One region of the Micromonospora sp. CNZ296 genome, then DNA from elsewhere that is predicted to be linked to it. Evidence: riboswitches for the same ligand, from Rfam matches in the RefSeq annotation. Region 1 holds a riboswitch; the other holds the start of a gene.
What was found. Region 1 has a riboswitch for cyclic di-AMP ahead of FB455_RS06390 (C39 family peptidase). Riboswitches for the same ligand answer to the same signal wherever they lie in the genome.

Region 1 (3,588 bases):
CCGGACTGACACGCGCACACGTCCGCCGGTCGATCCGCGACACGCCGTGCGGCGGTGCGTTCGTGGGGGATCGGCGGTAATTTGTACCCGTGCTTCCGATCGCGCTCACCTGCCCCGTGTGGTGGGTGGCGCGCTGGACCGCCCGGATGCTCGCCAGTCTCGCCGTGGTCGTCGCCTGTTCGTTCGGCGCCGCCACGCTGCCGGCCGGTGTCGCCGCTGCCGCCCCGGCTCCGGCGGTCGCCGCCTCGACGTGCACGGTCACCGGCGCCTCGACCGCGACGCGGCCGGAGGCCGAGCGGCAGGCCGCTCCCGCCGGGGTTCCGGCGCCCGCGCCCCGGGCGGCCGCCCCGGCCGTCGTGGAGCCGGTCCCGGCCGGACGGGCCGTCGCACCGGCCGGCCCGCGGGCACCGCCCGCCCGCTGACCCGCTCACGGGCCGCGCCCGTTCTCCGCACCCACCGCACGTCATCCCCGCACCCGCCCCGGCGGCTCTTCACCGGCCCGCCCCGGCGAGGTCGTGCGGGTCCTCCCGCCAGGTCCTTCCCGTGAGGTGCCGACCATGTCGCAGACCGCTCTGTACCACTTCCTCACCTCCGTGCCCGAGGCCGCCGCCATCTGGTCCTTCCTCCTGCTGCTCGCCTTGGGCCTGCTCGCCGCGCTCGTCGCCCGGCCCGAACGCGACCCCGCGCCGGAGACCGCCCCCGAGCCGCCCGACGCCGACGCCGCCCGCCGCGACGACCTGACCCGGTACGCCGAGGAGGTGGCGGTGGCCGCCGCCGGGGCCGCCCAGACGGCCCGTCGCCGCCGGGAGCAGTGGCTGGCCGCGCAGGACGAGGCGGACCGGGCCTGGGCCGCGTACGACGAGGCGGATGCCGCCGCCCGCCGCCTCGCCGGCGCCGCCGCGCTGGCCGCGCCGCGCACGCCACAAACCCCTGCGGAGTACGCGGCCCGGGAGCGCTGGCTGCGCCACGCCGCCATGACGGCGCACTGGCGGGGCGACCTGACCGCCCGTCAGCTCGCCGACGTGCTGGCGCGCCGCAACGGGTGGGATCCGCGCCGGCACCCGGCCGAGCAGGAGATCGTGCTGGCCCGCACCGTCAGGGACGGGCGCCGGTCCGGATGGGAGAGCGCCGCCGCGCGGGAGCGGGCAGCCTGGCGGGACGCGGAACTGGCCGCCGAGGCCGCCCGGACACTCGCCGCCGAGGCGTACGCGGCCACAGTGGCGCTGCGGCCCGCCCCGGCGTACCGGAGCGCGACGCCGAGCGCCCAGCCGGTGCCCGCGTCGGTCCGTAACGCCCGCTGGCGCCCGGCCCGGGTCGGCTGAGACGGCCGTCTCGACCGAATCGTTACCCGGAACGTGGTGAGCCCGGTCACCCGGTTCACCGAAACGGGCGCCGGGCGCAGAACGGGTCATCGAGTATCGCGATTGTCGGCCGGGTGGTCGCCGTCTGTCCGCTTTCCGCCACCGGGCGCCGTCGAAACTGCTTGTCCCATTGAGTGAAGTCAGTAACCGGGTGTTCCGAAATCCGTTACCACGGATCACGTTTACGCAGGTGGGAGCGCTTGGCAGGGGGCATACCCACCGGTAGTGTCGGCGCGTCCGATGCGGTAATCGATCGCCGACGGCGACGCCGCACCGACCCGCCTAATCGTGTTCCACGAACCGGGGACCCATGAGCACCATCGGGGTGAATCCGCGAGCCCACGGCCCGCGGTAGGGCGTACTTCCCGCCCGAATCCGTCAGCTAACCCGGTCGGCGGCCACGGAAGGAGTACCCCGCGTGCCCACCCCTCGATCGTCCCCCCGCCTCCACGGCGAAGCGGTGCCCGCGCGCGCCTGACGCGCGACCGGCAACCGCCCTCTGGGCGCCCGGCATCACGGGCGTTCCCGATCCCCCGGCCATCCGGCCCCGCCAGCACGTGTGAGTTCCTCCGCGTGCCGGGCCGGCGTGTGCCGCTCACGCCCCGTGGAGGATTTCGTGAAGCACCACCTGAAGCGTCAGCTGCGACGGATCGTCACTGAACGCCCGTACCAGATCATCGCCGGATCGGCCGCCGCGCTCGTGCTGGCCGCCGGCGCCGGCACCGTCGCCACCGCGGGTGACGACGCCCCGGTCCAGGAGAACACCGCCGCGGTCGCCGACCTCGGCGCCGCCCGCCTCGGCGAGCAGCCCGCCAGCCGCAGCGAGGCCCGCATCGCCGTACCGCAGGCGTCGCCCAGCGCCTCCGCCTCGCCCAGCGCGTCGCCGAGCGCCTCCCCGTCGGCCAAGGTCACGGCCGACCCGGACACCACGCCCAAGGCCAAGCCGAAGCCGCCGTCGAGCAAGTCGCTCGACTACGACTACCAGGCCCAGATCAACTACTTCTACTGCGGCCCGGCCGCCGTGCGCAACGCGCTCAGCGCCGCCGGCGTCGAGCGCAGCCAGGACGCGCTCGCCGGCCCCCTCGGCACCACCGAGATGGGCACCAACTCGGCCGAGGACACCACTCGGGTGCTCAACCAGCAGGTCAAGGGCAACCCGTACCGGACCCGCATGATTCCCGGCTCGGCCACCCCGGCGCAGATGGACCGCCTCCAGGCCGACGTGGTCGAGGCGATCAGCAACGGCCGCGGGGTCGTCGCGAACGTCGCCGGTACGGCCACCGACACCAACGGCGGCTGGCACTCGTTCCCTGGTGGCCACTACGTCGCGGTGGTCGGCTACAAGGACGACGGCCGGACCGTACGGATCGCCGACTCGGCCGACCCGTCGCTGCCCTCGTACTGGATCACCACGATCGACCTGGCGCACTGGATCGCCAGCCGCGGCTACTCCGCCTGACCGTCCCGCACGCCCGAAGGCCGGCACCCCACCCGGGGTGCCGGCCTTCCCCGTCCCGCCCTCCCTCGCCCCCGTCCGTCACCGCCCAGGTCGGCGCCGTCGACTTCGTGGCGCTGGTGGCCCCGCAGGTGGCCCGGCGGCTGGTCCGCGCTCGCCCCTCGCCCTCGCCCCGCCCGGCCCTGGCGCGGCCCTCATGCGGCCTTGGCGCGCCGATCTTGGACTTGTGGCGCCCAGTTTGTCCGGCTCACCCGCTATGGAAGGTGCCACAACTCCAAGATCGACGGCGAGGGCGGAGTGTGGGCGGCCGGAGCCGGGGCGAGGGCGGCGCGCGGGGGCGAGGACGGGGCGGGGGCGAGGACGGGGCGGGGGCGAGGGCGAGCGGCGTGGGGCGTGGGGGCGTCAGGGTGGGGCGGGTCGGCGGGTTCGGTCTCGCGTGTCCGGGGCGGGCGGTGGCAGACTGCGCCAATGGGCGATGCGACGGGGAAGCGGCACCTGATTCTCCTGCACGGCATGGGTGCCACAGGCGAGGTGTGGCTGCCCTGGGCGCCGCTGCTGGAACGCCGCTGGCCCGGCCGCTGGCTCGCCCCCGACCTGGCGGGTCACGGCTGGTCGCCGCCGCTCGACGGCTACTCGTTCGAGGCCCTGGCCCAGCGCGTGGTCGACGGGCTCGGCCCGGTCCGGCTCGGCCCCGAGGACCGGCTGGTGCTGCTCGGGCACTCGCTCGGCGGGGTGGTGGCGCTGGCGCTCGCGGCCCGGCAGCGAGGGCTT
Region 2 (3,588 bases), on a different contig from region 1:
CATGCGAGACCCGGCGATGCAGCAAGCAAGGTCAGGCCGCCCGGCGACGCCGCTGGAAAGGCACTGTTGATCCTTCCGCCAAGGAGGCGCGGGCCGGTGCCCACACATCGCTCCCACGTGGTGCGGTCGCCATCCTAGGTCAACTACTACCCGCCCTTAGTAGGGGCGGGTCAGCTTCGACGATCCAGAAAGTCAGGTTGGGGGAGAGCGCCAGCATGGTGGCATCGCCGACTCGCAACGGCGACGGACTGCGCCGGGAGTGGTGCGAGGCATTGCCGCGGTCCCGGTCAGCCGTGGTCGGGTCGCTCTGTGGCCCCGCGGTGACGGATTTTGAAGCGGGCCACCGCGATCAGCGCGACGATCATGCTCTCGTACGCGGTTCCCACTTGCTTCGCGCGGCGCGCGCCCAACCGTCGGCAGGGCGGCGATCCGGCCTTACGCCGCCCGCCGGGATTGGGTTGATTTTCGTCGAAGCCACGTCGACATTCGAACGTCGAGCTACCCGCGGTCTGCGCGGGCTGACTGCCGGGTGTCACGAGCGCCGCCAACTTCATCTCCATGAACGCCTGTGCGGTAACGGGGAGCTCGCACTGACTTGTGTCTGCGCGCGGCCTCGGCCCGTACCACCACTACCGCCGCTGCTGCCGGCCCGGGTTTGCTGAATTGTGACTGAAATTGGTGTGGGGCTACGTACGGCCGCCCAGGAAACGGCCATTCGGGTGAGTATGCGGCGATCGGCCAAGCAATTGAGCGCCAACAGCATTCCGATGTCCGGTTACGTCCCGAGGGTTCCGCTATAACTGCTCGTCCCATTGAGTGGCATGAGTAACTGGAGGTTCCGATCAGAGTAGCGATGTTCGAGGCTTATGCAGGTGGGAGCCCTTGGCATACGACGTACCCACCGGTAATGTCGGCGCGTCCGGTGCGGTTTCCGATCGCAAGTGGCGACGCCGCTCCGACCCGCCTAATCGTGATCTCATGAACCGGGGACCCAGGCAACACCGGGGTGAATCCGCGAGCCACGGCCCGCGGTAGGGCGTACTTCCCGCCCGAATCCGTCAGCTAACCCGGTAGGCGGCCACGGAAGGAGTGCCAGCCTCGTGCGAAACACCTCCCGATACTCCCCACGCCTCCACGGCATCGCGGTGCCGACACTCGCCTGACTGTGAGTCCCGGCAACTGCCCCCCAGCCCGGCCCACCGGGCGCTCCCCATCCCCGCGGCACCCCGCCCAGTCACAACGTGCGTGAGTTCCTCCGCGCGTCGGGCCGGCCTGTGCCGCTCCAGCCCGTGGAGGAACACATGAAGCACCACATGAAGCGTCAGCTGCGGCGTCTTGTGACCGAGCGCCCGTACAAGATCATCGCCGGCTCCGCCGCGGCGCTCGTGCTCGCCAGCGGCGTCGGCACGGCGCTGGCCGCCACCGATCACAACGCGCCCGTCCGCCAGGGGAACACCGCCGCCGGGCTGGCTCCGCGGCTCGGTGATGTCGCCACCCGCGGCGAGGCTCGCGTCGCCGCCGAGCCGTCGCCGTCAGCGAAGGACAGGGCCACGACCGACCCGGACGTGACCAAGAAGGCGAGGCCGAAGCCTCCGTCGACCAAGGTCCTCGACCACACCTACGAGGCGCAGACTGCCTACTGGAACTGCGGCCCGGCCGCTGTGCGCAACGCGCTCAGCGCGAGCGGCGTCGAGACCACCCAGGACGCGATGGTCGCCCCGCTGAACGCTGGCGAGAACGGCACCAACTCGGCGGAGGACACCACTCGCGGGCTCAACCAGATGGTCAAGGGCAACCCGTACCGGACGCACATGATCCCGGGCCAGGCCGCGACGCCGGCGCAGATCGACCAGCTCCAGGCCGACGTGGTCACCGCCATCACCGACGGCCGTGCCGTGGTCGCCAACACCGTCGGCTCCGCGACCGATACAGACGGCGGCTGGCACTCCTTCCCCGGCGGCCACTACATCGCCGTGGTCGGATATAAGGACGACGGCCGGACGGTGCGGATCGCCGACTCCGCCGACCCGAACATGGCCGCCTACTGGATGACCACCATCGACCTGGCGAACTGGATGGCCACCCGCGGCTACTCCGCCTGATCCCATCTCCGGCCCTCGGGCACCGGCTCGTTCGAGCCGGTGCCCGTCGCCTTTCGGTTCGCGCCCAGTAGCAGGCAGGACGGCACGTCGTGCGCCCTCTGGTATGGCTCAGCCGATCATCTTGTGCGGTCAGGTTAGGTGCCGCCCGACGCGGCGGGCAGGGGCGAACACGTACAGGTCCAGCATGCCGGGTGGGTTGGCCAGGCCGGGGCCGCCGGCGCGAAATCCGAACCAGCCCCTCTGTGGACTTTGGTGCGTCACCGATAACGGCATGACGCCGACACGGGAAACTCCATAGTGCCGCTCGCTGCTATAGGATTACGGCATGAGCACCCATGCTGAGCATGGGTGCCGTGACTTTGTGTCCGAATCCCTCGGACACAACATCTCCACATATTGATCATGGGTTGAACGGGCTCACTTGCCTGAGGCTCCTGTGGTCGGTGTACATCGTTCCTGATCGCAGATGATGCTGATCTTGTTTCTGTGCAGGAGCGCGGCCAGGTCATGCGGGTTCTGGGCGTCGCTGGCGAGGCCGGGATGTCCCATCAGTCGCGCGATGATGTGGTCTTCCCTGAGGTAGAGCATCTTGCGTCGGCCGTTGGTGGGCTGTTGGGTGCTGGTGTGGCCTTGGCGGCATCGGTAGCCCGGACGCTGGTTGATCCAGTGGGATTCCAGTCTTCGGCCGCATGGTGCGCAGCGCAGCAGGCCGGTGAACAGGTAGCGGCGGGCAGTCCCGTCGTGGCTGGCCACAACTGCACACCGTGCTGTTCGAGCAGGGGTGCCAGGTGCTGCAGCTGGTTGGCGGAGAATGCTTGTTCGTATTCGCCGACCACGATCGCGTCGAACCCACGGTGCGGATCGGGGAGCGCGGCCAGCAGCGCGGCGGCCTGCGGACGCTGCCGCCAGCCGCGGCGGCGCGAGCAGCCGGCATCGAAGTACTCGGCGACGATCAGCCCGTGACCGGCGACGAGTTCGCTGGCGCAGTCCCGCTGCCAGTGCCGGGACGTCACCCGGTCTTGATGCTCGATGGTCGACATCCGGCCGTAGAACGCAAACCGCAGACCACCCTGCCGCCGGACGCGCGGCTGCGCGCCGGCGTGCGGCTGGCTGTTGAGCCATCGGGTCATGGGATCCGCGGGATCGTCACTCTGGTGGTCCGACACGCCAACATTTCTACGAAGGATCTTCATGGTCGAGTCGGACAAAAAGTCCGCTGCGCTGGATGAAGGGCTGTCGGGCCGGAGCCGGTGGTAGCCGCCCGAACAAGGCGGTCCAGCTACGACCGCCCGATGCAGGCCGCGCCGACGAGTGGCCCACGGGACTTTCGAACGCGACGTGGTGACGCAGTGGTTCGCCGACCTTGAGATAAGCATCCGGGGCAGGACGGGAACCCGCACCCGCACGACGGCTGCGGCCGTGGAGTGTCGTAGTCTGCGCTGGTGACGTGGGACGGTCCGGCTGGTGCGATGCGCGGCTACCGCGC

Region 2: linked by a shared signal. The riboswitch ahead of FB455_RS02840 (C39 family peptidase) and the one ahead of FB455_RS06390 (C39 family peptidase) in region 1 are both predicted to bind cyclic di-AMP.

What each region holds. Positions count from the first base shown of each region.
Region 1 covers NZ_VISW01000003.1:184,148-187,735, forward strand. The annotation lists gene FB455_RS06375 (acyltransferase family protein) at 1-9, shown strand, start outside; gene FB455_RS06380 (hypothetical protein) at 90-422, shown strand; gene FB455_RS06385 (hypothetical protein) at 558-1,322, shown strand; cyclic di-AMP (ydaO/yuaA leader) riboswitch at 1,631-1,773, shown strand; gene FB455_RS06390 (C39 family peptidase) at 1,966-2,820, shown strand; gene FB455_RS06400 (alpha/beta fold hydrolase) at 3,286-3,588, shown strand, end outside.
Region 2 covers NZ_VISW01000001.1:627,337-630,924, forward strand. The annotation lists gene FB455_RS02835 (hypothetical protein) at 288-560, opposite strand; cyclic di-AMP (ydaO/yuaA leader) riboswitch at 952-1,092, shown strand; gene FB455_RS02840 (C39 family peptidase) at 1,302-2,102, shown strand; gene FB455_RS34640 (recombinase zinc ribbon domain-containing protein) at 2,520-2,855, opposite strand; gene FB455_RS34645 (hypothetical protein) at 2,867-3,331, shown strand; gene FB455_RS02855 (hypothetical protein) at 3,545-3,588, shown strand, end outside.